3 regions of the Pseudoalteromonas pernae genome follow, and region 1 is predicted to be linked to each of the others. Evidence: predicted binding sites of a transcription regulator. Region 1 holds the regulator's gene; each other region holds the start of a gene.

Region 1 (10,364 bases):
GACCGCGCGCGCCGCGACCCGACCCGTGCATGCTTCATTGAACGCCTGCAAGGTATGGGTATTGAGGAATCAGTTGCCGAGCAACTAGTTCGCTATGTGCCTGACGATTTGTCACGCAAAGAAGCATGGCAGGTGGTGCTGGAAATGATGCACAAACAAATGCACACCACGGGCAATGAAATTTTGCGCCATGGCGGTGTGTATGCGTTGGTAGGCCCAACGGGTGTGGGCAAAACCACTACAGTCGCTAAGCTTGCAGCATTGGGTGCGCAAAAATACGGCGCAGATAATGTCGCGTTGATCACCACAGACACCTACCGTATTGGCGCGTTTGAGCAGCTCGCAACCTATGGCCGCATTATTGGTTGTCCGGTTAAACAGGTAAAAGATGCCAATGAACTGGCCGATGTGCTTTATCAACTTCGCAATAAGCGTCTAGTATTAATTGACACGGCGGGGATGAGTCAACGCGATTTACGCTTGAGTGAACAGTTAAATACGCTTATGCGCAATGCTTCAGTGGACATCAGAAGCTATTTAGTTTTAAGTGCCACGGCACAGCGAGAAGTGTTGCAAGAGTCAATTAAACACTTCCAAAAAATTGACTTAAGTGGCTGTATTTTCACCAAACTTGATGAAAGTCTAAGTTTGGGCGAGATTATGAGTGTAGCGATTCAAAATCGTCTCCCAATAGGGTATCTTACTAACGGTCAGCGTGTTCCAGAAGATATTCGAGTGGCGAACTCAGAAAAAATGGTTAGAAAGGCTGAACAATTGTTTATTAAACGTCAAAAAGCAAAACAAACAGCGGCTCCAGTGGGGCGTCAGGCAGTGGCGTCTCAAGCAGTAGGAATGTATGATTAACACAGTGCACGATCAAGCAAGCGGCCTTCGTAGAATGAATCAGAATAATAATCAAGGCGTTAAAGTCATCGCCGTCACAGGCGGCAAAGGTGGCGTAGGTAAAACTAATGTATCGCTCAACTTGGCTATAGCCATGGGACAGCAAGGTAAACGTGTACTCGTACTCGATGCCGATTTAGGGTTAGCCAACTGTGACGTAATGCTTGGTCTGCGTGTTGAAAAAAACCTTTCTCATGTACTCAGTGGCGAGTGTGATCTGCGTGATATTCTCGTTACGGGTCCTGCGGGTATTCGCATTGCACCTGCAACATCCGGCTCCCAATCTATGGTTGAGCTTAGCCCTGCTGAACATGCAGGGCTTATTCGCGCGTTTAGCGAACTTGATAATGACTTCGACGTACTCATTGTTGATACCGCAGCAGGTATCTCTGACATGGTGCTTAGTTTTTCTCGCGCTTCTCAAGATGTGGTTGTGGTGGTGTGTGACGAACCCACGTCTATCACAGATGCGTATGCGCTGATCAAAATCCTAAGCCGCGAGCACGGTGTTTATAAATTCAAAATTGTTGCCAATATGGTTCGCAGTTTACGTGAAGGCCAAGACCTTTTTGCTAAGCTTTCTAAAGTAACAGACCGATTTTTAGATGTGGCTTTGGAGTTGGTAGCAACCATTCCTTACGATGAGAACATGCGTAAATCAACACGTCGTCAAAAAGCCGTCGTTGACCTGTTTCCTAATTCACCTGCTTCTGTGTCACTTAAAAGTTTGGCCAGTAAAGCAGTGAAATGGCCCGTACCGAATCAGCCTTCGGGCCACCTAGAGTTTTTTATTGAGAAGTTAGTCAATAACTAGCGGTTAGAGCAACTATGAATAGAGTCGCCGGGTATCAGCACCAACAGCAATTAAACTCTCTTGTAGAGCGCCATGCTTCACTTGTAAAGCGTGTTGCGTGTCATCTTTTAGCGCGTTTACCGGCCAGTGTTCAACTCGACGATTTAATTCAATCCGGCATGATTGGCCTGATCGAAGCCTCGAAAAGTTTCGATGCTTCAAAAGGGGCGAGCTTTGAAACCTTTGCAGGTATCCGTATTCGCGGGGCAATGCTGGATGAGATACGCCGCGGTGATTGGGCGCCTCGTTCCGTACACAGAAATAGCCGTTCGGTCGCGCAAGCGATAAACGAGCTTGAAGGCGTTTTAGGGCGCGAGCCTAAAGATGTTGAAGTAGCTGAAAAACTTGATATTTCCCTTGATGAATACCATCATATTTTAAATGATGTAAATTGTTCTAAGGTGTTAGGCATCGAGGACTTGGGTGTGGATGAAGATGTCATCGTCACCCATAGCGATCAATCAGACACAGGCAAACCTTTTGCCAGTGTCCAAAATGAACGCTTTAACAGTGCATTGGTTGAGGCGATCAAGTCGCTACCTGAACGTGATGCATTGGTATTATCGTTGTATTACAACGATGAAATGAATTTAAAAGAAATAGGGCAAATACTGGACGTAAGCGAGTCCCGTGTGAGCCAAATCCATGGTCAGGCAATGATTAAGCTCAAAGCGAAAGTCAGTGACTGGGTCAATTAGTAGTAAGTAGAAACAGGTTCATACCTCACTGGAGGATACTTTGGATAAGAACATGAAAATTCTTGTGGTTGATGACTTTTCAACGATGAGAAGAATCATTAAAAACCTTTTGCGTGATTTGGGCTTCACCAACGTGCAAGAAGCGGACGACGGTAGCACGGCATTGCCAATGTTACAGAATCAAGAGTTCGATTTCGTTGTCACTGATTGGAACATGCCAGGTATGCAAGGCATCGACCTTCTTCGTGCCATCCGTGCAGACGATAACCTAAAACACATTCCAGTATTGATGGTGACGGCTGAAGCAAAGAAAGAACAAATAATTGCAGCAGCTCAAGCGGGTGTTAATGGCTACATTGTTAAACCATTTACCGCAGCGACACTGAAAACAAAACTGGATAAAGTGTTCGAGCGTTTAGGTTAACAGATTAAGGAGAGGCATATGTCAGCTCCCGCTGCACCTCATATTACCCTAGAACAGGCTAAGCAGCTTGTTTCCTTTCTTGAACAAGGTGAGCAGGAAAAAGCTGACCAGCTGATCCTAGATGCTGCTTCTAAAGAGCAGTCTGAATTATTTGCCGAAGTGGGAAAACTCACTCGGCAGCTTCATGAGTCACTGAAAAACTTCCAATTGGATACCCGCCTGACTGATTTGACTCATGAGGCGATACCTGATGCCAAGCAACGCCTCAATTATGTAATGGAAATGACTGAGCAGGCCGCTAATAAAACCATGGATGCGGTCGAGGCAAGTCTTCCTATTGCAGAACAATTGTCTACGGACTTACACCAAATCAAACCTTCTTGGGACAAACTGATGCGCCGTGATTTAGAGATCGGCGAATTCAAACAGTTGTGTCACCAACTCGATGGTTTTATGGGTCGTTCACAAGAAAGTACTTTGGAATTGCATGATTTGCTCAATAACGTGTTGATGGCTCAGGACTATCAAGACCTCACGGGACAGGTGATACGCCGTGTAATTGAGTTGGTACGAGAAGTTGAAGACAGTTTGATTAACTTACTGACTGTGTTTGCAGGTGAAGACGTTGATGTAAGTGCTATTGAGCGCGAGAAAACAACCTCTTCATTCGGTGGTGAAGGTGCTGAAGGCCCAATCATAGATTCGGAATCTAGAGATGACGTGGTATCAGGGCAAGATGAAGTAGATGACTTGTTGTCGAGCCTAGGATTCTAAGAGGAGAGCGGTTGCATGAGCTTTGAAGTAGATGAAGATATTTTACAAGACTTCTTGGTAGAAGCAGGTGAGATATTAGAACAGCTCTCTGAACAATTGGTTGAGCTGGAAAATAACCCGGACGACAAGGATCTACTCAATGCCATCTTCCGCGGTTTCCATACCGTGAAAGGCGGTGCAGGGTTCCTCGCCATGAACGAGCTGGTAGATGCGTGCCACGGTGCTGAAAACGTGTTTGATATACTCCGTCAAGGGCAGCGCAGGGTAACGGCTGAACTGATGGACGTGATCTTGCAAGCGTTGGACACCATTAATGAGATGTTCGCGCATATCAAAGCACGTGAAGAGCCTGAACCTGCAGACCCGCACCTACTCGAAGTTTTGCACCAACTCAGTGAACCTGAAGTGGAGGGCGAACAAATTGCTGCACCTGCACCTGTCGAAGCCGCGACGCCCGAGCCTGTCGAGTCAGAATCAGCTGATGATTTTGATATGGGCTTTGGTGACGATATCCTGTTCGATATGGATGGTGGTGATGTAGCCGATGAAAGTATCGATGAAATCACCGAAGAAGAATTTGAGCACTTGCTTGATGAATTGCACGGTGCCGGAAAAGGCCCCTCCGCGGATGCGCAGGGTGGCGATACATCTGCTCATGGTGGTGATGACATTACCGATGATGAGTTTGATTCATTGTTGGACGAATTACACGGAGCGGGTAGCTTCGGCGTAATTAGCGATAAATCAGCGCCCGCAACGCCGAGCACACCAGCACCAGAACCAGTTAGTGAAACCCCCGCTGCAACTGGCGATGACGAAGAAATTACCGAAGACGAATTTGACGCTCTGTTGGATGAATTGCACGGTAAAGGCAATGCACCGTCGGTGACCGATAGTGGTGATACTGCAGCGAATGAGCCAGCGAAAACACCGGCTCCTGCAGCTAAAGCGCCAACACCGAATCCAGCACCTGCGGCCGCACCTAAACCCGCACCTGCAGCCAAACCTGCTGCCAGCGCTGCGCCCGCAACCGAAGCGAAAAAGCCAGCTGCAAAAGCAGCGCCTGCGCCGCAGGCAGAAACGACAGTGCGCGTGGATACCAAGCGTTTAGACCAAATCATGAATATGGTAGGCGAGCTAGTATTGGTGCGTAACCGTCTAGTTACCTTGGCGAACAACACCAATAGCGAAGACATGGGCAAAGCCATTTCTAATCTTGATGTGGTCACGGCTGACCTCCAAGGTGCGGTGATGGCAACGCGCATGCAGCCCATCAAAAAGGTATTTGGTCGTTTCCCTCGCGTAGTACGCGACCTAGCCCGTAGTTTACAAAAAGACATCTCTCTTGTACTTGAGGGTGAAGAAACAGATTTAGATAAGAACCTCGTTGAAGCACTAGCCGATCCGCTTGTGCACTTAGTTCGCAACTCAGTGGATCACGGCATTGAAATGCCAGATGTTCGCGAACAAGCTGGTAAATCGCGTACAGGTTTAGTGACCCTCTCAGCGTCGCAACAGGGCGACCATATTCTCCTAAGCATCCAAGATGACGGTGCGGGTATGGACCCTGAAAAGCTCAAAAAGATAGCTATTGGCAAAGGCGTTATCGATCACGATCAAGCGGCAAGACTTAGCGATACCGAGGCATATAACCTTATTTTTGCCCCTGGCTTCTCAACCAAAGAAGAAATCTCCGACATCTCAGGTCGAGGTGTGGGCATGGATGTGGTTAAAACCAAGATTAGCCAACTCAATGGCACCATCAATATTGAGTCACAGCTTGGAGTTGGTACGCGTTTAGATATTAAAGTGCCGCTGACACTGGCGATTCTACCTACGCTGATGGTGATTGTTGGTTCGCAAACCTTCGCTTTACCTTTGGCTGCGGTTAGCGAAATTTTCCACTTAGACTTAACCAAAACCAATGTTGTCGACGGTCAGTTGACTATTATTGTGCGCCAAAAAGCAGTACCGCTGTTTTACCTTGAGCATTGGTTAGTCAAAGGTGCTGACCGCTCTGTTCGCAAAGCACAAGGTCATGTTGTTATCGTTCAATTGGGCACCCAGCAAATTGGTTTTGTGGTTGATTCATTGATTGGCCAAGAAGAAGTTGTAATTAAGCCGCTTGATGCCTTATTGCAAGGTACTCCCGGTATGGCAGGCGCGACTATCACTTCAGACGGTGGTATTGCGCTTATTCTGGATGTGCCTAGCATGCTTAAACACTATGCTGGTCGCTCAAGTGTTAACTAATTAGAGTAACCCATGGCTGTAAAAGTATTAATTGTTGATGACTCCAGTTTCTTTCGCCGTCGTGTCACCGAGATTCTTGAAGGTGACAGCCAAATAGAAGTCATTGATACCGCGGTAAACGGTGCCGATGCCGTTGAAAAAGCCGCAGCTTTGCGTCCAGATGTTATCACCATGGACGTGGAAATGCCTGTTTTAGATGGTATTTCTGCGGTGAAACAGATCATGGCGAAGACACCAACACCGATTTTGATGTTTTCTTCGCTGACCCGAGAGGGGGCCAGTGCCACCCTTGATGCGCTTGACGCAGGGGCGTTGGATTTCCTGCCGAAGAAATTTGAAGACATCGCCCGCAACAACCAAGATGCAGTGGAAATACTGCGTCAGAAAGTCAAAGAGCTTGGCCGCAGACGCCTAGCACGTTTCAGCCGACCGGTGTCTACCGCATACACGCCAGTTAGGCCACTTACAAACGCCAAGACAACAGCTCAACCAGACAAAACGTTTCAGCGCACCAGCACTGAAACGAGTGCTCCTGCGACCCAGTATCGTGCATCCGGTAAAAAGTATCGTTTGGTGGTCATTGGTACTTCTACTGGGGGGCCAGTGGCGCTGCAAAAAATTCTGACGCAACTACCAGCCGATTTTCCATTGCCGATTTTACTCGTGCAACATATGCCCGCCGCGTTTACGCCAGCATTTGCACAGCGCCTTAACAATTTGTGCAAAATTGAAGTCAAAGAAGCGCAGCAAGGCGATAAATTAAAACCAGGTGCTGCGTATTTAGCTCCTGGTGGCCAGCAAATGATGTTTGATGGCCGCTCGTCACAACCGACATTGAAAGTGTTCATGGACGATAACCCAAGAACTACTTACAAACCCAGTGTGGATATCACCTTCGCCAGTAGCGCCAAGCAATTTGGCGGTGACGTGTTGGCGATTGTCTTAACTGGCATGGGCGCAGATGGCAGAGAAGGGGCGCGTATGCTCAAGCAAAGTGGCTCAAAAGTATGGGCTCAGGATGAGCAGTCGTGTGTTGTTTATGGCATGCCGCAGGCGATAGCTAACGCCGGTTTACATGACCATCAAGCCGCGTTAGACGATATTGCCAACCACCTAATAAAGGAAGTGGGCCGTGGATAAACTCTCGGTAGTTGGATTAGTTGTTGCGCTTGGAGCCATCTTATTGGGCTTCGGGATGGAAGGTGGAGTGATTTCAGGGCTGTTTCATGGGCCCGCATTCATTATCGTTTTCGGTGGTACAATCGGCGCGGTGATGCTGCAATCACAATTACCAACCTTTAAAAAATCATTAGAAATCTTCAAATGGGTGTTCACCCCACCACACTATGATGCGCCTGCGGGCATTGAGCAAATTAAGAATTGGACCAGCACAGCACGTCAAAAAGGTTACCTTGCTCTTGAAGAAGAAGCACTGACTACCGAAGATCCTTACGCGGCGAAAGGTTTGAGTTTGCTTATCGATGGCTCTCAAGAAGAGCGCTTGCGAGACACCTTAGATATTGAGCTCACCTTAGAGCGGGAACGATTATTAGATGCAGCGCGTGTCTACGAGGCCATGGGCGGTTATGCACCGACGATTGGTATCTTAGGCGCGGTATTGGGGTTAATCCAAGCGATGGCTTATATCACTGAGCCAGAAAAGCTAGGTGTCGGGGTTGCCACTGCATTCTTGGCAACTATTTATGGCGTAGGTTTAGCCAACTTGGTGTTTCTCCCAGTGGCTAACAAACTTAAGCAAGTCATTGAAGACAAGATGCTTTATCACGAGCTTATTGCAGAAGGGATCATCGCAATGCAAGTTGGTGAATCGCCAGCAAATATTGAGCTCAAACTTGAGGCCTATATTGCTGATCGCCATGTAAGCTCAGGGTACTAGTTGTATGCGTCTTCGCCATCGTCGTGGTCATGCTAAAGAGTCACAACATACCCATCGTTGGCTGGTTTCCTATGCCGACTACATGACCATTATGTTTGCGTTTTTTGTAGTGATGTATGCTATTGCCATTAACAACAAAGACGAGCAATTTGCTGTATTTTCTCAAACTCTTGAGCAAATCTTTGATAAAGCAACGAATATCACCGCCGCTGATGGCAATAATGTATCTACTAACGGTTTATTGACACAGCCTTTACCGCCTACAGAAGATCTGCTCCATGGTGAAAGCGTGCAACCTGAATCCCCCGCCAGTAGCAAAATCTTGCCAGAGCACACAGATGTTAGCTTGGTGGCACAGCAAGAAATGGGTGAGCCACTTGAGAGCTTATTGGATAAATTTACTGGCGCGCTGTTGAATGAAATTCGCCAAGGCGATGCGCAGATAGAATTGAATGACGACTGGCTGACCATTGAAATGAGTTCTGGCATGTTATTCCCAAGTGCGAGTGCCACGGTTACCAATCAAGCAAAAGACGTCATCGCCAGAGTGTCTGATATTATTCGCCCAATGCGAAATTACTTGCGTATTCGCGGCTACACTGATGATTTGTCTATTCGTAATGAGTTGTTTAATTCAAACTGGCAGTTAAGTGCAGCTCGCGCAGCAGAAGTGGTTAAACAACTACAAGATCAGAATATCAACCCTTCACGTATGGCGTTAGAAGGCTATGGTCAGTACACCCCCTTTGCTGACAACGACACCCCAGAAGGGCGGGCACAAAATCGCAAGGTGGTCATTGCCATCTCCAAATACGCGCTGCCAGAAGAATCCCTAGTTGCCTCACCAACAACAGACGTGGAGCAGGTGACTCCGGCGCCGGAAGTCGAAATACCCAGTGAAGACAACACCATAAAAATAATACAGTTACCACACGGTGGTATAAGAATAACGACGCGCAATGAGGATAACAGGTAATGAAGGTTTGGACTGTGGCCAACCAAAAAGGTGGGGTAGGTAAGACCACCACAACGGTGACATTAGGCGGATTACTTGCTGCTCAAGGCAAACGTGTTCTGCTTATCGATACCGACCCGCACGCCTCACTGACCTACTATTTTGGTATCGATTCAGAGCAAGTTGAAATCAGTGCATATGATGTTTTTGCCCGTGGCAAGAGTATGCAGGCAGAGGAAATATTACAGGCGCTGTGTCCAAGTGGTGTGGAAAATATTGATATTCTCCCAGCCACGATGTCTATTGCTACGCTCGATAGAAGCATGGGTAACAAAAATGGCATGGGCCTGATTTTAAAGAAGGTGCTGGCAAAAATCAGTGATTATTATGATTATGCTCTGCTCGATTGCCCACCTGTTTTAGGCGTGTTAATGGTCAATGCCTTAGCAGCGAGCGAACGTGTGCTCATCCCAGTGCAGACCGAGTTTTTGGCGCTCAAAGGCCTAGACCGCATGATGCGCACGATGGAACTGATGCAGCAAAGTACCCAAGGCAACGCCTATCAATATACCGTGGTTGCGACCATGTATGATAAGCGTACCAAGGCCTCGCTGGAGGCATATAAAAAATTGCGCGCGACCTACAACGAAAGCGTTTGGCCTGGTGTGATCCCCGTTGATACTAAGTTTCGCGATGCCAGTTTAGCGCAGCAGGTACCTAGTGAACATTGTCCGAAAGCACGTGGGGTGCAAGCTTATCGCGCATTACTTGATTACCTACAAAATAAACATTTGGGTGGCTCATGAGCGGTATTAACGACAGAGTAATGCGCCAATACCTCGATGCCCTTCTTAATGAAGATGCGCCGAGCCCCAAAGCTGTTAAGGCAACGCAAACAAAGGCCAAGCCAGTTGCGCTCAAAGAGCAAGCACCAGCTGTTAATGTGCAGCCAATTGAACAACTGCTCGCACAAGTGCCTGATGAAGATGTGGCACAGCAAGTTGAAGCAAGCCCACAACCCGCTGAGGTGCAACAGCAGCATATTGCACAGCAGGCCGAGAAGTTGCTGGCGGATGAGCAAAAGCAGCAGCAAAATCAAAGCAAACAAGCTGTGCCATTGCGTGCGCCGCAAGCAGCCCGTGAACAATACATGGAAGGCGAATTCCAAGCGCTGTTCTTTGATGTAGCGGGATTAACTTTGGCGGTGCCGCTAAAATCACTTGGCGGCATACATCAGATCACTGAAGTCAATCAATTGTTCGGTAAGCCAGCTTGGTTTAAAGGTGTGATGCTCAACCGAGAAGAGAAAATAAACCTAGTTGATACCGCTCGCTGGGTGATGCCAGAAAAATATGACAAAAATTTGGAACAGGCATTAAACTATAAGTATGTGATTATGCTCGGAGAATCCCAGTGGGGGTTGAGTGCCGAGAACTTGATCAATAATGTCACCTTGAAAGCTGAAGATGTGAAGTGGCGTCAAAGTCACGGTAAGCGTCCGTGGCTCGCCGGTGTCATCAAAGATAAAATGTGTGCCTTGATAGATGTTGAAAACCTGCAATTGTTATTAGAGCAGGGCTTTGATAGTCAAGACCACTAAGATTAAA
Region 2 (10,364 bases), on a different contig from region 1:
TGCCGTAAAAACAATATGTGGTTCATGTCCGTGTGCATTAAAGGCTTTATCAAGTTCAGAGCGACCCGTAAAACCGAATACATAAGTGATTAATGGATACTGGGCAATATCACCTATGGTAAGGTTATCGGCTTTTTTCGCCAATGGATGATCTTTGGCCACCACAATACTGCGGTTCCAGTGGTAACAAGGCAACATCACTAAATCTGAGTATAAGTGCAACGCTTCGGTAGCAATTGCAAAATCAGCATCACCACGCGCTGCCGCATCCGAGATTTGTTGTGGTGTACCTTGATGCATGTGCAAAGACACCGCTGGATATTTGCTCATAAAGCCTTGAATAACACCCGGCAACGCATAACGAGCCTGTGTATGTGTGGTGGCGATATTGAGCTTGCCCTGATCAGGGAGAGTGTGTTCATTCGCGACGGCTTTGATGCCCTCGACTTTGGATAGGATCTCGCGAGCAATATTGATAATGTCATTACCAGCACTAGTAACATGCGTGAGATGTTTGCCGCTGCGCCCAAATATTTGCACTCCGAGTTCGTCTTCAAGCATTCTGACTTGCTTTGAAATCCCCGGTTGAGAGGTATACAAACTCTCAGCGGTTGCTGACACATTAAGGTTGTGGTTCAACACCTCAACGATGTACTTTAGCTGCTGTAATTTCATGGTATTAAACTTTCTTTATTATTGTACTTTATACGGCATGCTCTGAAGTATAGCCTCCAAAGCGCTGGCGAAGTCCTTTTTGTGAAAACAAATTCGCACGGCATAAGTTGGGGTGATTAGGACGAATATCTTACAAATCAACGCCTAGAATAACCCAATTTGTGCAGTGGGTTAGGCTAGCATATTTAATTAGCCCTCGGTACTGTTGATTTATGTTCAAGGTGCAAATCCTCTCCTATACTCTTATTTTATTTAATGTTATTTCATGAATTTATCGCTTATCACTACCTTCGCTGTGGTTCTTTATGTAACATGGCTGATAGCGGGTAAAATTTTTAGTAAGAGAATCAGTGCATGATAGTTTCTATCATAATCCTGTTAATTGTTGCGCTTATCGTCATAGCGGTATGGGTAAGTGCTGTGCAGCAACACAGAGAAAAACAAGAAGCTCAACGCCGCCAAGAGCTCCAAAAGCAAAAGAAAATTATTGAAGACACTGAAGAAGCATTGGTCAACAGTGTGAATATTCCGCTCTCGAATAATATCCTGACTATTCTATATCGCCGCATCTACGACGCGCTTGTCACTATGGTTGAGCTATCGCCTCAATCCAAGGAATTAAAATCGCGCTTAAATGATGCGAAGCAAAGACTGGCAAGCGGCATCGATGAAAACGTTAATGCGGGTGAAAACTTTGTGCTGCCAGAGCATGATAAGCAGCTTATTGCTCTCATCCAAGGCATTAAAAAGCTGAGAAACATTCTGCGCTCTGAACACAGTAAAGGTAAACTAGACACCCCAGTCTTCATGCAAGAAGATAAAATCTTCGAGCACTTACAACTGAAAATTAATATTGAAAGCTTAATTAAACGCGGTTCATCAGCGCGCCACGCCAACATGATTGGTTCAGCTCGCCAATATTTTGAAAAAGCCTATGCGACCATCTGTGGGCTTAGTTACAGCGATGACTATGTTGTATCTAAAAAGCAACAACTTGAGCAGCTTCTCAACGAAATCAGCGTTGAACTAAAGGCATCTAATGCGTCAACTCGCAAACAACGTGAAGAGCAAGAAAAAGACGACTTAGACGTGTTATTTGCGCCGAAGAAGAAGTGGTAACCGCGTCGAAGCAGTTATACCACTGAGCATGAAGATTTTATGTATCAACGACAATGAGTATTTATAAAAATGGCGCCCTGTGGCGCCATTTTTAATTACGACAAAAAGATAAATTTCAACACAAAAAGTATACTCAGAATCCAAACGCTAATACTGACCTCATTCGCCTTATTGCACACAACTTTCACTGCCGTGTAAGCGATAAATCCTAAAGCGATGCCGTGCGCAATAGAGAACGTTAGCGGCGTCATCAAGAGTACCACTGCGACTGGGATTGCGTCTGTCATGTCATCCCAATCAACGAGCTTCAAGTTTTGTAGCATCAAAATCGAGACATACAAAATTGCCCCTGCTGTCGCATAGGCTGGTACCATGGCTGCTAGCGGTGCGAAAAACATCATCAGTAAGAAGCAAATACCCACAACAACAGCGGTTAAACCTGTACGGCCACCCACCGATACACCCGCCACCGATTCAATGTAGGAAGTAGTGGTTGACGTACCAAGTACTGAGCCTGCGATTGTTGCAGTACTGTCAGCACTTAGCGCACGACCAAGTCGTGGCATACGCCCCTGCTCATCCGCTAGACCCGCTTTTTGGGTAACAGCAACTAAGGTGCCTGAAGTGTCGAACAAGTCTACAAATAAGAAAGCAAACACCACGCTTAGCATTGACAGCTCAAGTGCTGCGGCAAAATCAAGCTGCATAAAGGTCGGTGCTATTGATGGTGGCGCAGAGACAATCCCCTGATATTCAACCAAACCGAGTGCCAGTGCTAAACAGGTCACGAGCAGAATACTGATTAGTACGCCGCTTTTTATATCTCTGTACAACAATCCAGCAATAATAAAGAAGCTAAGGATCGCAAGCGCAGGGCCTGCGCTGGTGATGTCTCCAAGCTGTACTAATGTCGCTGGGCTGGCCACTACAATACCGGCATTTTTTAATGCGATAAGCGCCAAGAACGCACCAATACCCGTTGCTATAGCACGTTTGAGCACCAGTGGAATGGCGTTTATGATCCACTCGCGAACTTTAAAAAGGCTCAACAACAAGAAAATACTACCCGACATAAATACCGCACCAAGAGCCGATTGCCACGTGTATCCCATGCCTAACACCACGCCGTACGTGAAAAAGGCATTTAGCCCCATACCAGGAGCGAGCGCTAACGGGTAGTTAGCCCAAAATCCCATGATAAAACAGCCGATAGCCGCAGCAATACAGGTGGCAACAAAAGCCGCCCCTTGATCCATACCCGCTTCGGCGAGCATCGCTGGGTTAACAAAAACAATGTACACCATAGTGATGAAGGTCGTTAAACCGGCAATCACTTCACGCTTTACCGAGCTTCCATGCGCTTTGATTTTAAAAACACTCTCTAGCATAAGTCTTTTTTCGAGCTAACAAACAAGCGCGCAATGTTAGCACAACTGCGGACAATTGACCGCTTTTAATGGTTGTTTGCTGCAACTTTATCGCAGCTTTTTGACTACCCGTTTAATGGTCGCTGAGCTAATGATTAAAAAAGCCTCAAAAAAAGCTTGCACACAACAACTGTATAAACTACTGTATACGCATACTGTATAAAACACTGTATATCGTTCACATTACCCACAGCGAGGCAATTATGTTACATACAGCGGCTATTCGACACGTAAAAAGCTACAAGCAAGACAATCCTGCAGCGATTAATATTGTACAAACGGAAGATGAAATTTCCGCATCGTTCGAGCTACTTAAAATCGTGCATCGTTATAACAAGAGCAACGGTTGGACTTTGCTTATTGCGCCGGACCACATTCCGAGCCGTGACTTATTAGATTCATGTTCAATCGATACTAATAAGCTACTCGTTATCCGCAGAAAGCATATCGTTGACGTCGAGTACGTACTTAATTGTGCGCTACAAAATGGCCGTTATTGCGCAATCATCACGTGGACAGATATCGTGAACCAAAATCAACTTGAAAAAATGCAGCTCAACACGCATCAAGCAAAAGCACAGTTGTTTTGTTTCACATCAGACGAAGAGCAAGCTCAATTAGCCGTGCCGCATGTAATGTAAGTTTGATACACTGTTAGTTGATGTAATTTTTCAGAGACTTAATATGTGTTTTTGTGGGTCGCCACAACCATTCGAACAATGTTGTGGCGTGTACGTAAACGGTCAACAAAACGCGCCCGATCCATTAGCGTTAATGAAATCGAGATACAGCGCATTTTGCACTCAGGCAATCGACTACCTATGTGCGACTTGTTCAAGCAAAGCAATTGTAGGCAACGCAAAAGAAGACGTTGCTCAATTCGCAAAAGCCGCCAAATTTACCAAGCTAGAAGTGATTGATAGTCAATGGGAGCTAAGCCCTGCGACTGTTGAATTCAAAGCGTACTATTTGTACGACAGTACCTTATGTTGCATTCACGAACGTTCCTCGTTCGTTATAGAGCAAGGCAGTTGGCGTTATGACGAAGGTGAACTGTTCTCTACCCCTGAAATTAAATTAAGCCGCAATGATGCTTGCCCTTGTGGCAGTGGCAAAAAGTTTAAAAAGTGCTGTGCAATATAACTGCTAGTTAGCAGGGAGATGTTGCGAGTGAATGCTAGTGTAATGTATCAATGTGCATCGAGGCACTGTCACTAAGCGGACTGGAGCCAAAGCCCAGTCCACTCGGTTAATTAAAACTTATAACTTGCGCTCATCAAGGGTCCGTGAGTGATAGAGTCATAGCTGAAGTAATTGCTGCTGCCTCTGTCCCCAGTATCATAATCGACATAAGTCGCTTTATATTGAAACGACATATCCCAGTTTTCAGTTAAATCGTAAACGACACCTAGTTTAAGGCTAGATGTCATTTTCGCTGACAATCCGAAGCCGCCAATATCTGCGGCAGTATTAAAGTGCCATTTCTCGGCAAACTCTCGGTTGTAACTAAAACCTAAGATGATATCGACCCAATCTTCATCCCTGTCGACAACACGGGTTTGCGCAAACATCGCTGTATCAACATCAAATTGATAGGTGTTGTCCCAACGACGCAAGCCAACATAATTTACCCAATTACCCACAGATTTACTGTGGTGCTTATATGCTAAACTGACTTCTAACACACCTTGGCGTACACGAGCGCTAAGCACGCCATCCCTTGGTACATCCAGTGATTTTTTCAAATCCATATAGCCCCAATCGGCGATCACTCCCCAATTAGAGTCATGGAACGCTTCAAAACGAACCATAAAAGCACTGTCTAAATTATCTAAAATAGTGCCAAAGTCTACCGTAAGCGGTGCTTCTAATGTACCTATGGCAGAGTCGCCATCAATTGACGTCGCCATTAAATATGGCTCAACTTTAAAGTCCCATTGGTTCGCATGGGCATTCATACAAACCGCTGAGCTTGCTGCAATGGCGAGATAACAAAAGGCAGAGTTAAATTTCTTACATCGCATAATCATTCCTTGTTAGGTAAGAATCCTAGATTGAGTATAGCCCGACCAATCAAGAGCGCCTGATTTGATTTAGCTACTCAGCGAAATAATGAAATTAAGCAATCGCACTTAGCCCTTGAAGCTTGAGATCATTGAGTTGGTCATAAAAAGCTGCACTGTCCATCTGCGGCTCATTGAGTGACATTGACTGATCTTGGTACTTGGCTTGTACCCTAGGTTCACAATTGTCGATAATGGGCAATGGGATGTGCTTGAGATCATTGCGAATAGCCAACGGCGTAGGGTCTAAGCAATCTTGTAATCGCAAAGAATCTCGCAAACCAGTGGAAATGTACTCACATTGATTTTGCGTCAGTACAATATTGAAGTGCTCTGGTGCGCAAGGACGCGCCCGAGCAGCGCCTAATTGCATCCTCAACTGTTGCTCGTCAACCTGAGCGGCTGTGTTATCACAAACAGGCAAATGAAATTGCGCAAAATCCAACGCATCGTGAGAGATCGAAGCAAGCAACCAGGCAAAGTCGCCACGGCGTTGTTCTTGCACGCATTTATTTAGTTGAGTTCCTAATTGCAGCTCATTGCTGAGAATCGACTCAATTTGCATAAAGTTTGTTCGACCTGAATTATATCTAACCAGTTATCGGCTGTTTTTGAATTTTCTTTAGTTTTTTTCTTTACTTGAATGCTCAGTTTGCTATTATCGCCGCCGTTGCTTAGGAGGGGTTCCCGAGCGGCCAAAGGGATCAGACTGTAAATCTGACGGCATTGCCTTCGCTGGTTCGAATCCAGCCCCCTCCACCACTATTCTTTAGTTCTAAGCAACCGACCACTTTTGTGTGGAGGGGTTCCCGAGCGGCCAAAGGGATCAGACTGTAAATCTGACGGCACTGCCTTCGCTGGTTCGAATCCAGCTCCCTCCACCACTTTTCTTTCTTTATTCGAATCTTAATTCCAACTTGTGACCATTCTCTTTCAGCCAAGCTTTAGCTTGATTCGTATGCGCGTATGTTGTCTCTACAAATTGCCAAAACGCATTGCTGTGGTCCATATGGCGAATATGTGCAAGTTCATGCACAATCACATAATCAATCACCCACTTGGGTGCACCAACTAGAAAAGTGTTAAAACTCAATTCACGACGTTGATTACAACTACCCCATCTGCGCTTGTACGTTCTGACTTTTACATCGCTGGCTGTAACACCCATCTCATTTTGCCAATACGCTATGCGCTCGTTTACGTATACAGTTAAGCTTTGTGATAGATAAGCGAGTAACATGTCCTTAGCTTTACTCGTAACCTGACTTACTCTGTGTGCGATGACAAATTCGACAGCGCCCATCTCACTAATCGTCTGACTGCGTTTTCCGCGGCTCACTTTGATGTTTACCCACTCGCCAAACAACATAACCTTGTTGTCTTGCAGCGGTTTCGTTACCTGCGAGGTGAAATCGCTTTGTTTCAATAATTGCGTTTCTATCCATGTGCGTTTGCTGAGTACGAAGTCATCAATAAAACGCTTACACGCACCATGGGGTGCTCGCACTGAAACACTTTGCGCCTTCACATGAATCGCGATGGTTCTGCGTTTTTTACTAAAAATCAGGGAATAATTTATTGGTTGGCGTTCCAAAACAGCTCCATAAGAACCCATTTGAGGTACGATATGTATTTTGCTAATGTGATGATACCATCGTTTCGCATACTGCCTTCAAGGTAATATTTGGCGAGATAATGCTAATTCTTTAAAATCAATGCACTATACTTATTATCGTTTGGGCCTACGCCCAGTTGTTTATCGGGGTATTTGGCTTTCTAATGCTTTCACAATTTTTCGCAATCGATCCTGCTTCTGAGTTCCTCGTGAACGGCTCTTACAATTATGGACTGGTTGCACTTTCAGTCATCATCGCCATTTTTTCTTCATTTTTTGCTTTGCAATTACGTTCATTCGCAGATTCAAATCGCAACACTGCCTCCTATAAATATGCACTTGTCTCAAGCTCTGCCGCCTTTTCAGGTGGAGTTTGGAGTATGCATTTTATCGGCATGCTGGCATTTAGCCTATGTGTCGAGGTCGATTACAACCTCACCATGACAGCATTGTCTTTTCTACCGGTTTTTGGCGCTACAATTGTCGCATTCCACCTTATTCGCGGGTTTAAGGTTGATACTAAGACGCAATTCATCAGTGCCCTATTACTCGGGGCGGGAATTGGTCTTATGCACTACAGTGGCATGGAAGCTATGCGCTTAGGGCCAAAACTCGCTTATGATCCCCTGTGGTTCGCACTATCTATTCTCGTCGCTGTATCTCTTGCCTGGATTGCGCTTGCGATTCATATGAAGCTTCGTAAGCCAAACGCAACAACAGCACAAGGAGTTTGGGCCTGCTTTATCGGCGCCATTGTAATGGGCTTAGCAGTATCAGGAATGCATTATACGGGTATGCATGCAGCACGCTTTATTTCGCAAACCCCCTACTATACTGAGCAAGCTAACTTGGACCATGTCGTAGACTTGGCGCTCGCCATTGCTATTGTCAGCGTGTTATTAGTCTCTGTGATTGGCTTGCTACACAGCTTGTTGCGTTTTCGCATTCTGTTAAAGAAACAAAAAATTAGTCAATCTCGCCTTGAGGCGGTTTTAAACACGGCAGTGGACGGCATTGTCACTATAACCGACAAAGGTAAAGTATTAAGCTTTAATGCTGGCGCTGAACGGATCTTGGGATACAGCAGTGATGAAGTTGTCGGGAATAACGTAAAAATGTTAATGCCTGACGATATCGCCGTACAACACGACTATTTCCTCTCCCGTTATAAAGACACTAGGCAACGCAATATTATTGGCTACGGCCGCGAAGTCACGGCCCAACACAAAGACGGTCATACTTTGCCCATCCATCTCGGTGTCGGTGAAGTTGCGCTACCAGACAAAAAAGTCATGTTTGTTGGCTTTATCACTGACTTAAGCGAACACAAAAAAATGCAGCAACAACTCGCTGCCCAAGAACACCATTACCGTACGTTAATCAATAATATGCCCGGCGTCGCCTTTCGTTGTCGCTTAGACAAGTACTGGAGCATGGTATACATCAGCCCAATCGTTGAGAGCCTTACCGGTTATACGGATGAGGAGTTTGTCAGTGGAAGTATTCATTTTTCAGATTTAATTGATCCTGAGTTTGAAGAAAGCTTACGAGAGAAGATTTATAACGCCATAGCGATAAACCAAAGTGACTACTCCTTTGAATATCGAATCAAAACTAAGTCTGGTATGCAAAAGTGGATTTTGGACAAAGGCACTTTTGAGCCCGATGACGAAAATGAAATGTGTATTGCTGGCGTACTGGTTGATATCAGCGAGCGCAAGAGCATGGAACACGAGCTCGTTGCAGCCAAAGACAAAGCAGAAGCAGCTGCGGAAACAAAACAGGCTTTCCTCGCTAATATGAGCCATGAGATACGCACTCCCATGAACTCAATTATCGGCTTTTCTGAAGTCTTGTTGGACAGCCCACTCAGTAAAAACCAGCGTCATCAACTCACCAATGTGTTGCAATCCGCTCGCTCACTGCTGCATTTACTCAACGACATTTTAGACTCTGCCAAATTAGAGCAAGGCAAAGTCTCAATTGAACGTATCCCTTTTGACCTTCTCGTCCTATGTGATTCTGTCGTTTCAAGCTTCTATCACCAAGCACAGAAAAAAGGTTTGACCCTGGATATGCAATTGGACGACTCCTTGCTTACCTATTACGTTGGTGATCCACAACGGATCCGCCAAGTGCTCGTCAACCTGCTTGGTAATGCCCTAAAGTTCACAGAGCAAGGCCGTGTCACGCTTAAGGTAATTGTTGCCGGTAACGATGTGCGATTTGTTATTGAAGATACTGGCATCGGTATTGCGCCAGAACGTGTCAACGCTATTTTCATGCCCTTCGAGCAAGCTGACGATAGCACTACCCGTCGCTTCGGGGGCACTGGATTGGGCACCACAATATGTCGCCAGCTAGTCAATCTGATGGGCGGCGACATAGATGTGCAAAGCACACTAGGCGTAGGGAGTGAATTTAGTTTTAACCTGCCGTTATTACCCGCAAGTGATGAGCAAATAAGTGAGCTGCAACAAGAACATGCTTCTTCAAAAAGCTTGCCCACAATGCCGACGCTGAATATTCTCATTGCTGACGATGTTGCTCAAAACCGTGAATTACTCGAGCTACGACTAGGCAATTTAGGCCATAAAACACAAACAGCCGTAAATGGTGAAGAGGCGGTCATCAAGGCTACATCAGAGCATTTTGATGTTGTACTCATGGACATTCATATGCCAATTTGTGATGGCTTAGAGGCGACACGCCAACTGCGCCAGCACGAAAGTGCAACCAACATACAACCAACTGTCGTAATCGCACTGACAGCCAGTGTATTGCAAAGCGACAGAGAAGCTGCGCGAAAGGCTGGTATGAATAGTTTTGCGACTAAACCTGTCGTGGTTGAAGACCTAATGTGTGATATCGCTCGCCTTTTGAATATTCAAGTGGATGTCGCCAACGAAAGTGTTGTTCAACACAACACGCATACCGGTAACATCAGTGTTAATGAAGAAAAAGGCATCAACCTTTGGGGAACATTAGAGCTATACATCCACCAGCTACAGCAATTTTTTGTTTCCAAAGCCGCAGATATTAAAGCACTTGGCAAACTCAATGAATTGGATGAAGAGCAATTGATGTTGGTGCATACATTAAAAGGGCTTGCTGGAAACCTGTGTTTACCAAATCTCAGCGCCCAATTAAACGACATAGAACGACAAGGCATGGTCACCGACGAACACCGATTTGCGTTATTCAGTTGTTTAGATGAAATTGATGGGTATCTGCAGCATCATCCTTTAACTAATATCACCCCAGCTCAAACGTCTGTGGAAAACGTGAGCGTTTTAAAACAGTTACTGCCACACATACAAGAGCTGTGCGATAACTTCGAATATGACAGCAATAGTTGCGAGCAGCTGCAAGAAGCTGCAGGTCAACAATTTATGGGCGATGTGGAACAAATTATTGAGCTAATAAATGAGTTCGAATTTGATAAGGCCAAACAACACATTGCTA
Region 3 (10,364 bases), on a different contig from region 1:
CGGTACGCGATATTCTCCAAGACGATAAGGGTAACATTTGGGTTGCTGCCAATGAGCTTTTCTACATTGAGCGTAATCAAATCGCATTTCACCTCGATGAAGATCAACGCCGCCGTAGTGGTCGTATTCAAAGCCGATTGACGGCTATCAACCAGATTTCAGTAAGCAAAATGGCCTTGTCGCCACAAGGGGTGTGGTTAGTCAGTGAGAACTACTTACTGCGCTTGTCTAACATGTCTTCGTCGTCATCGCGTTTGCGATTAAAAATCACTGCACGGGTGACGTTACCAGAGCGCTTAGCTCAGACAATTATCCACGACCTCGCATGGCTTGAAGGCACGCTTTATCTTGCCTCTGAATTAGGTGCTTATTTCCTCGATATTGATGATGAACTGCGTCCGTTTGCGTTGCCGAATGCGAGTAATGCTGCTGTATACAAGTTTATGAGTGACTCAGACGGTGCCCTGTGGATTTCAACCTATGGTCGTCTGTTGTATCGCGATAACTCACAAGAGTGGCAGTGGGTAGAGCCATCAGCACTGGACCAAAGTATCTGGTTTTCAGATATCTACCGTGATGACCAAAACAACATCTGGCTGGCGAGCTTCAGTGAAGGCTTGTGGCTTGCGCACGCAGGTCGAGTAGAGCGTCATAATGCGCTGTCGAGCATGACTGAAGCGGTCATGGCCATTACCTTATCTCCTAACGGTCAGCTGTGGGTTGCCAATCGCTCGGGTATTGGTTATTTCGACCAAGACAATAATTTCATTAATCGTATTCCGCGCACCAAGTTACGCCGCAGTGCGGTGCATGACTTGCACTTTGTGGGCGATCGCTTATACATCGCCACTGACCGCGGGGTGCTGTATTTTGAAAATGAAGAACTCTTTAATATCGACGCTCGTGAGCTGCGACTCAACCCAGTGTTTGCGATCAGTGAAGCTAAGTCTGGTGGCTTGTGGTTCGGTACAGGTCGCGGTATGTATCGCATGGGTTATAACGGCCTAACGCCGTTTAACTACAATGCGGTAATGGACTCTAAATTTATCACCTTCGTGTTGGATAAAGGCAATTATGGCCTGATTGGTACCAGCCAAGGTGGTTATATTTTCTCTGATAAAGGTATTGAACGCATTGGTGACAATACCACGCTGCAAAGCGCCTATGTAACCAGCATTCTCGAAGTTGATGGTGTGGGCACTTTGGTAGGCTCCCTCAACGATGGTCTATTTTATCGTAGTGTGAATGGTCGTTGGCACCAGTTGGATGTATCCAATGGCCTGCCTTATGGCTCTATTTTCAGTTTGCATTACGATGATGATTTAAAGCGCATTTGGGTCAGCACCATGAAAGGCGTGTATCGAATGCCGGTGGAGCAATTTTCCGATCAAATTGGGAACTTGCAAGTCGAACAGGTTATTTCATCCTATGACCGTCAACTTGACGGTAAAGCTAGCCAATGTTGTGCAGGTTTAGGCCATGATGCGGTAGCAGATAACGGCACGTCTATCTGGTATCCAAGTCTACAAGGTGTTGTCGAAATACCTAAAAGCGTTGAGTTGTTTGGTCAAGATGCTTTATCGCCGCAAGTTGAGAGTATCGCTACCCCAAGACGTACCTTGTTTACGGGGGGCTTGGGTATCAACCCGAGACTAGAAACAGACGAACGCGATGTCACCATTAATTACACTGCGATTGATTTCTACGCGCCTGCTGAAGTGGAGTTTCGTTATCAATTGGCAGGGTTAGACAGCGATTGGCGTTATGCTAATAACCGTCGCGAGGCGATTTACACCAATTTACCGCCTGGGCCGTTTACCTTTAAGTTGGAAGCCAAGCGTACCAGTGGTAATTGGGAAGAGGCTAGCAGCACCCAATATGCTTTCACAGTACCAAAACGATTCGACGAAACCGTGTATTTCCGTCTACTCATCGTATCGTGCATCTTTTTGGCCTTCTACCTATTGCTGTGGGTGTTTAGAGCACAAGAACGCCGTAAACAAGCCGCACTGGAAAGCTTAGTAGAAGAGCGAACCATTGAACTACGTGATGCCAACGACAAGCTCAACCAAGTGAACTCGCAATTGAAATTGGTGAGTCATTCAGATGAATTGACCGGACTGCGCAGCCGTCGTTTCCTCTTTGATCAGCTACCAAAAGACATTGAGCACTACCAACGCAACGCCGAATCTTTGCAAAAGCAAGGTCGTGCTTTGGTGTTGGTGATTGTAAATATCGACAATTTCTCGCGCATTAATGATGCTTATGGCCCGCTTAGCGGTGACAGCTGTTTGCAACAGCTCGCGACATTACTGAACTCTTGTACGCAAGGTTCTGACTATGTGGCACGTTGGAGTGGTGATGAATTCTTACTCTTGCTGCGTGACTTTGAACTAAACCAAGTGAACCAGTTCTCGCGCAACTTGTGTAAATCTATTGCCCAGAAGGCTTTCCAGCTACCAAATGGTAAGTCGATGAATATCAGCGCTTCTATAGGTTGGTCTTGTTATCCTATGCCTTTGCTCGGTGGCCAAGTGATAGGTTGGGAAACTTCCGTGAACCTTGCTGACATCGCCTTGCATCAGGTTAAAAAGCGTGGTGGTGACGGTTGTGCACATATTAACTTTGACGATCAGCTTGATGCGTTTGAGTTTGAGCAAAGTGAAAACCTTGATGAGCAAATTGCGACCTTACAAAGTAACGGCCTAGCCGATATCAAAATCTGGATGCGCTAAACTCGCTTCGGTGACTGTGGCGCAACCGAGTAACTAAAATTAATCCTCTTTATTTGCAGTACGTAAATTGAACTACACTGAATTCTATGTCGTTTTACTAAGCGACTCATAATTCAGTTAAAAGCGAGAATAAAGAGGGTGCCATGACTATAAAAGCGCTACTAAGAACAGCGTTTGCGATCATCACGCTGATAGCAGTTATATTGTTGTTGGTGGTATTAAACTTACGAACGAGTTTAGACAGTAGCTTCGACTCTTCCTCTTTTCGCTACCAATCAAGTCACTTAGCCAAACTATCAGCGACCAACTCCACCAACTTAACAATCAATGCGCGCCAATATGTGGCTACGCTTGATAGCCAGTATCTTGATAAATATAACCATATTGTTGATCAAATTACGGGAAAAGCTCCTGCGTTGGATGGTCGTTCTATGGCTTATCTTGACCGCCTTAAAGAGATCAATGTGCCGGGTGATTTACTGCGCTACCTCGAGCAATCCAATGATTACTCCATCGCTTTGATAGGCACCGAGGAGGCAGCATTTGCGTTGATCAAACCATTTGCAGGGAAGGAAATAGAAGACCTGACCCAACAAGAGCAACAAGACTGGATGAACGCGATTCACATGTTGCACGATGATGCTTATGAGCGTGAAGTCGCGAAAATTATGGCTCCGGTGAATACCTTTATCGAACGTTTGGATGAGCTATCGACACAACAACTGCTTGAGGTGCAATCGAGCGTTGCCCGTCAAAGTGTCTTGAGTATCGCAGCGGTATTTATCATCGTAGCGCTATTGGTCATGTGTTATTTCTGGCTCGAAAAGAGGGTGATAAATGTCACTATTGAACTTGTTGCCAAAGCCCAGCGTATCGCAGCTGGGGATTTAACCCAGAGGATCAACACCCAAAGTCAGGATGAGTTGGCGCAGCTGGGCAATGCATTTGATGAGATGGTAGAGAAACTTGCGAGTTTGCTGCGTAACATTCAAGCGCAATCTCGTGCTGCGGCAGATGCAGCAACGCAGCTAAATGGTATTTCGCAGCAAAGTTCATCGTTGAGCCATAAGCAAAATGAGGCCATTGATGTTATTGCGACATCGGTGCATGAAAACCTTTTTGCCGTGCAAGAGGTCGCAAAGAACTGTACGAATGCCGCTAATGCGGCGCAAGGTGCCCATGAAAACACAGCTTCGGCGCAAAGCATCGTTTCCACTAGTGTGCAGTCGGTGCAAAATGTCGCCAGCACGCTTAATACAGCGACGCAAAGCCTCACGCAACTGCATGATTCCGTAAAAGATGTAACTGATATTCTCTCAGTAATTGATGGCATCGCTGAGCAAACTAACTTGCTTGCGCTCAACGCGGCGATTGAAGCTGCTCGAGCAGGCGAACAAGGGCGTGGATTTGCTGTGGTGGCAGATGAGGTGCGGAATTTGGCGAAGCGATCACAGCAAGCTACCGAAGAAATTCAGCAAAAACTCAGCGTATTACAACGCTTTACCAGCCAAGTTTCTGATGATATTAATTCCAGCAGTGATGACACTAACATGGCGGTGGAGCGCTCTGCACAGGTGAGCGAATCCTTGCATGAAATTGAGTCGTTGGTAACCAATATCAATGAAATGAATCAGTCCATTGCCACCGCTGCTGAAGAGCAGGAGCAGGTTTCGCAGGATATTGCGCAACGGGTAGAGAGCATTCGCCAAGATGCGCAAGAGTCGAGTGAACTCAATACACAGGTCGCGCACTCATCTGATGAACTCAATGGCATTGCCGCGAAGCTCACCAGTGAAGTAAATCGTTTTAATTTATGAATTAAAAAAAGGAGCCTAAGGCTCCTTTTTTTAAACTAACGAATCGTTTACTTAGCGAGCCATTCTTTCACTTGGCGTTCAATACCGGCACTGTCTAAACCAAGCTCTGCATGCATTTCTTGTTGTGTACCGTGTTTAATGAATACGTCTGGCAGGCCTAAATGCAGCACAGGTGTTGTGCGCTTTTGTTGACTTAAATATTCAGTCACTGCCGAACCAGCACCACCTGCTATCACGTTATCTTCTAGGGTGACGAGGTTGTCGTGCGTCGCAATAAGCTCTTCAATCAAAGCGGTATCGATAGGTTTCACAAAACGCATGTCAACCAAGGTCGCATCTAACGCTTCAGCTGCAGGTTCTGCGTACTCAAGCAAAGTACCAAAGGATAAAATGGCTGTCCCTTTACCTTGGCGCAGCACACGACCTTTACCAATTTCAAGCATCTGCATTTGCGCGTCTAATGCACCTTCGCCAGCGCTACCACGTGGGTATCTCACCGCCGCTGGCTTATCCAGTTTATGGCCTGTATAGAGCATGTTACGGCATTCATTGGCATTGGCTGGCGCCATAATCACCATATTAGGAATGCAGCGTAAGAAGCTCAAATCATATGTACCTTGGTGTGTTTCACCGTCAGCACCGACAACACCAGCACGGTCAATGGCGAACAACACAGGTAATTCTTGCAGGGCGACATCATGAATAAGCTGGTCATAGGCACGTTGCAAAAATGATGAGTAAATTGCCACTACAGGGTTTAGACCTTCACAAGCAAAACCGGCAGCTAATGTCACCGCATGCTGCTCAGCGATAGCAACATCAAAATACTGGCTTGGGTACTCTTTGGAAAAGCGCACCATGCCCGAACCTTCTCGCATCGCAGGAGTAATGGCCATTAAGTCAGCGTCTTGTGACGCCATATCACATAGCCAATCACCGAACACTTTAGAGAAGGTTGGCGCGCCAGGTTTCGACTTAGGCAATTTACTTTCAGTTGGGTCAAACTTAGGCACTGCATGATAGCCAATTGGGTCCGCCTCAGCGGGCTTATAGCCTTTACCTTTTTGCGTTTTAATGTGTAACAGCTGCGGGCCTTTTAAGTTACGCATATTGCGTAATGTGTCGACCAGCATGTTGACATCATGACCGTCGATTGGACCTATGTAATTAAAGCCAAGCTCTTCGAAGAAGGTACCCGGGATCACCATACCTTTGAGGTGTTCTTCCATGCGACTGGCAAGTTCTTTTACTGGCGGTAAACCAGAAAGTAACTTCTTAGAGCCTTCGCGAATATTGGTATAAAAACTACCAGAAAGAATACGCGCAAAGTGATTGTTCAAAGCACCGACGTTCTCCGAAATCGACATTTCATTGTCATTGAGAATAACCAGCATGTCTGATTTCACATCACCTGCGTGGTTCATTGCCTCAAATGCCATTCCAGCAGTAATAGCGCCATCGCCAATAACGGCAACGGTTTTGCGTCCTTTACCTTCTTTCTCGGCGGCAATTGCCATACCTAAAGCTGCGGAAATAGAGGTGCTTGAGTGACCAACACTAAAGGTGTCGTATTCACTTTCACCGCGATACGGGAAAGGGTGTAGTCCGTCTTTTTGACGAATGGTGTGCATCTTGTCACGGCGACCGGTGATCAATTTGTGCGGGTACGCCTGATGGCCCACATCCCACACGACACGGTCGAAAGGAGTGTTATACACGTAGTGCAACGCAACAGTAAGCTCCACAGTACCAAGACCTGAGGCGAAGTGGCCACTGCTTTGTGATACGGAGTTGAGTAGGTAATCCCGCAATTCATAGCTGAACGCGCCGAGCTTTTGCTGCTCCAAATCGCGTAGTTGTGCAGGCTCGTCGACCTGAGTTAAGAGGGGATACTTGCTACTATCCAAATTCATGCGTTTACTTATCCTTCACTGCGATGGCACGAGTATAACAAATCGGGCACGGCCATCTGTAGTAATTTTTAGAACTTAGGGTGCACTCATGTGCGATTTGTGTCGCTATGAGAAGCTTTGCTGTTAGCACTCACATGTGTTGAGCGAGTATGTACTTACAGCAATCAGTTATATATTAATGATCGCGAGCGATAACGTACCGTGCAAGCTGTTGCAAAATGGCGGTATCGTAAGGCAGTGCATCCAGCGCACTGATGGCGTCATCATACAGTTGTTGTAGTTTTTGTTTGGCACCATCTAACCCCAACAGAGCTGGATAGGTTGCTTTATTCGCCGCCAAATCAGAACCCTGAGGCTTACCCAATGTTTGCGTATCGCCTTCAATATCCAAAATGTCGTCTTGCACTTGAAACGCTAAACCAATGGCTTTGCCGTAACTATCTAACGCCTGTTTAGTTGTTTGTTCTACGTTCGGCGCGCATAAATAGCCCAGTTCAATCGCGCAGCTAAGCAGCGCTCCTGTCTTTGCTTTGTGTATTTGTTCAAGCTCATTGAGCGATATGGTTTTGCCCGTGGCTTCGATGTCGAGCGCTTGGCCACCGACCATACCTAGCAAACCCGAAGCTTTACTCAATGCGTTGACTAGTTTTAATTGTGCGCGGGCATCGATGCTAAATTCGGCACCACTGAGCAGTTCAAAGGCGATGGTTTGTAATGTATCACCGGCTAAAATTGCATGGGCCTCATCATAGGCGATGTGGCAAGTAGGGCGACCCCGGCGAAGCTCGTCGTCATCCATGGCCGGTAAATCATCATGCACTAAGGAATAACTGTGAATACATTCAATTGCTGCTGCGGCTTTATCGAGATCCGCTTTGTTAGCACCCAACATATTGCCAACGCAATATACAAGGAAGGGACGTAGTCGTTTTCCGCCGTTTTGAACACTGTATTGGGTTGCAGCTAGGATGCGAGCTTGTGCCGCGCTTTGGGTCGCAAAATAATGTTCCAGTGTCGTGACAACATCGTCTTGTGCTTGCGCTAACGCATTTTTTAATTCCACTGGTAACACTACTCTTGGTCATCCATTGGTGTTAATTCAGCATTGAGATCATTGCTCATCAGCATGCTGACTTTTTGTTGTGCAGAATCTAGTTTCTGCGCAGAGACATTGGCTAGCGATATGCCGCGTTCGAACTGCTTAAGTGAGTGCTCTAAAGGCATATCACCTTGTTCCATTTCGGTGACGATTTGGCTCAGTTCGTTGATTGCGTCCTCAAAACTGAGGTTTTCTGGTTTTTTTTGGGCCATTGCCTTTACGCTCGTTACTGATTTATAAGAGCGCCAATTTTAGGGGTATTGTGCATTTTGGTCAAAGTGCACGAGATAATTTCACTGCAAAGCAGCTTAAGACTGCTAATTTTATTAAAACAACTAAAGTCTACTAACGCTATTAATGTTAGATTAAGCTTTAAAAAATGATTCAAGTAATTCAGCAAGTTGCCGATAGCTTAAGAGTATTTATAATAACGACAGAATTTTAGGCACCAAAGCATACGCTTGTCTTGAGGTGCACTAAAGCAGTGACAGTGGGTGGAGGACGTGTGGATTTAGCAACCATAATAGGTATTCTCGGGGCAATCGGCTTCGTTGTGATGGCTATGGTACTCGGTGGAGACATTAGTATCTTCGTTGATACGCAGTCCATACTTATCGTTTTCGCCGGTTCACTGTTTGTTGTATTAGCCAACTTCACCATGGGCCAGTTTTTTGCCATAGGTAAAGTCGCGGCAAAAGCCTTCATGTTTAAAATTGAATCACCAGATGAATTGATCGAGAAAGCAGTTGAACTGGCTGACTCTGCTCGTAAAGGTGGCTTCCTTGCTTTAGAAGAAGCAGAAATCTCGAACAAATTTATGCGCAAAGGCATCGATATGTTGGTTGATGGCCACGATGCAGACGTAGTGCGCGCAACGTTGCAAAAAGACATAGCGTTGACGACGACTCGCCATGAACAAGGCGCAGGCCTGTTTAAAGCGTTGGGCGATGTTGCTCCAGCGATGGGGATGATTGGTACGCTAATCGGTCTAGTAGCGATGCTCTCGAACATGGATGACCCCAAAGCAATTGGTCCAGCCATGGCGGTTGCGCTTCTTACTACATTATATGGTGCATTCTTAGCGAACGTTGTTGCCATTCCAATTCAATCTAAACTCGAACTGCGCAAAGGCGAAGAAGAGCTGAATCAGCGTCTTATTCTGGATGCTATTTTAGGTATCCAAGACGGTCAAAACCCGAAAGTAATTGAAGGTATCTTGAAGAACTATCTGGCTGAGTCTAAGCGCCAGGTTGATACCGAGGAGTAGGTATGTCGGATGAGGAAAAGTGTAAATGTCCTCCCCCCGGGCTACCGGCTTGGATGGGGACATTTGCTGACTTAATGTCACTACTGATGTGTTTCTTCGTACTGCTTCTGGCTTTCTCAGAGATGGATGTGCTTAAGTTTAAGCAAATAGCGGGTTCGATGAAGTTCGCATTCGGTGTGCAAAATAAACTCGAAGTAAAAGACATTCCCAAAGGTACCAGCGTTATTGCGATGGAATTCAAACCGGGTCGCCCTGATCCGACGCCGATTGAAACAATCCAACAGCAAACTGTAGAAATGACTCAGCAAATGCTTGAGTTTCAAGCTGGGGAAGAAGACTCTGCAGGTGGTCGTCAAGAACAACGGGGCGAGCAGCGTGGTGGTGAGTCTGCCAGTACCGCAGAAGAACAGTCTCAGCAACAAGCCATTGCCGCCGCTGACCAAGAGCGCGTAAACGATCTCGTGAAGAAAATTGCGCAGCAACTTGAGCAACAAATCATTGATGGCGCGATTGAACTTGAATCACTTGGTCAACAGATCATTATTCGTATTCGCGAAAATGGCTCTTTCCCCTCAGGGAGTGCGTTTTTACAGCCGAAATTTAAGCCTATCGTGCAAGAAATCGCTGTGTTATTAAAAGACGTGCCGGGTGAGATCACTGTGTCCGGTCACACCGATGATTTCCAAGTATCGAACGAGCTCTACACCAATAACTGGGATCTCAGTGCCAAGCGTGCTGTTGCGGTTGCCAGTGAAATGCAAAAGGTAGATGGGTTTGATAAAACGAGGATGGTTGTCGTAGGGCATGCAGATACGCGACCACTCGTCCCCAATGAAACTGACGATGATCGTAAGCGCAATCGTCGCGTTGAGATCTCCATCATGCAGGGTAAGGCCAAAGAGTCTGAACCTATTGAAGTCGTTCAGTAATACAGTTCTCATCTCGGTGTGCACTCGCGTACACCGAGCTTTAATCTTCTTTCATCACGCGCGAAATTACACTACACTGTCGTTACTGTATGGATAAACAGTTGTTGTGCTATGAAGCTATATATTGCAGAAAAACCTTCTTTAGGGCGTGCCATTGCCGCGGCCCTGCCAAAACCCCACAATAAAAAAGAGGGTTACATTGAACTTGGTAATGGCGATTGCGTGACCTGGTGCATCGGCCATTTGCTCGAACAAGCTGAACCCGACGATTACGATGCAGCTTATAAAAAGTGGCAATTGCAGCATCTGCCTATTATTCCTGCGCAGTGGCAGTTGAAAGCAAAAAGCAAAACTCGCAAACAACTCTCCTTAGTTAAAAAGTTGATCAAGCAAGCTTCGCAACTCGTGCATGCTGGTGATCCAGATAGAGAAGGGCAGCTACTTGTTGATGAAGTCATTTCTCAAGCAAATATAAGTGCGGCTAAAAAGCAAAGTATCCAAAGACTGCTGATCAGTGATTTAAACTTACCGGCAGTGAAAAAAGCATTATCGCAGTTGCGCGCCAATGCTGATTTTATCCCTTTGAGTGTATCGGCGTTGGCTC

Evidence for each region. Region 1 encodes FliA, which starts transcription of late flagellar genes. Its sites were predicted from a motif close to CTAAAGNTNNNNNNNNNNNNGCCGATA; they were not measured.
Region 2: V1358_RS02355 (VC2046/SO_2500 family protein) is a predicted target of FliA. The motif match lies at 5,884-5,910, and genes of this name have one in related genera.
Region 3: pomA (flagellar motor protein PomA) is a predicted target of FliA. The motif match lies at 7,948-7,974, and genes of this name have one in related genera.

The regions. Positions count from the first base shown of each region.
Region 1 is NZ_JBDODM010000002.1:430,877-441,240, reverse strand. Features, by position in the region: gene flhF (flagellar biosynthesis GTPase FlhF) at 1-864, shown strand, start outside; gene V1358_RS06200 (MinD/ParA family protein) at 857-1,717, shown strand; gene V1358_RS06195 (RNA polymerase sigma factor FliA) at 1,732-2,454, shown strand; gene cheY (chemotaxis response regulator CheY) at 2,495-2,878, shown strand; gene V1358_RS06185 (protein phosphatase CheZ) at 2,897-3,652, shown strand; gene V1358_RS06180 (chemotaxis protein CheA) at 3,668-5,905, shown strand; gene V1358_RS06175 (protein-glutamate methylesterase/protein-glutamine glutaminase) at 5,918-7,045, shown strand; gene V1358_RS06170 (flagellar motor protein) at 7,038-7,802, shown strand; gene V1358_RS06165 (OmpA family protein) at 7,807-8,778, shown strand; gene V1358_RS06160 (ParA family protein) at 8,778-9,563, shown strand; gene V1358_RS06155 (chemotaxis protein CheW) at 9,560-10,357, shown strand.
Region 2 is NZ_JBDODM010000001.1:543,823-554,186, forward strand. Features, by position in the region: gene cysB (HTH-type transcriptional regulator CysB) at 1-675, opposite strand, end outside; gene V1358_RS02330 (hypothetical protein) at 1,030-1,794, shown strand; gene V1358_RS02335 (NCS2 family permease) at 1,890-3,182, opposite strand; gene V1358_RS02340 (SulA-like leucine-rich domain-containing protein) at 3,425-3,862, shown strand; gene V1358_RS02345 (YchJ family protein) at 3,906-4,364, shown strand; gene V1358_RS02350 (hypothetical protein) at 4,475-5,245, opposite strand; gene V1358_RS02355 (VC2046/SO_2500 family protein) at 5,340-5,849, opposite strand; tRNA gene V1358_RS02360 (tRNA-Tyr) at 5,962-6,046, shown strand; tRNA gene V1358_RS02365 (tRNA-Tyr) at 6,084-6,168, shown strand; gene V1358_RS02370 (M48 family metallopeptidase) at 6,180-6,878, opposite strand; gene V1358_RS02375 (PAS domain S-box protein) at 7,064-10,364, shown strand, end outside.
Region 3 is NZ_JBDODM010000005.1:6,181-16,544, reverse strand. Features, by position in the region: gene V1358_RS12630 (ligand-binding sensor domain-containing diguanylate cyclase) at 1-2,735, shown strand, start outside; gene V1358_RS12625 (methyl-accepting chemotaxis protein) at 2,879-4,552, shown strand; gene dxs (1-deoxy-D-xylulose-5-phosphate synthase) at 4,600-6,465, opposite strand; gene ispA ((2E,6E)-farnesyl diphosphate synthase) at 6,641-7,528, opposite strand; gene V1358_RS12610 (exodeoxyribonuclease VII small subunit) at 7,537-7,776, opposite strand; gene pomA (flagellar motor protein PomA) at 8,070-8,831, shown strand; gene V1358_RS12600 (flagellar motor protein MotB) at 8,834-9,760, shown strand; gene V1358_RS12595 (DNA topoisomerase III) at 9,872-10,364, shown strand, end outside.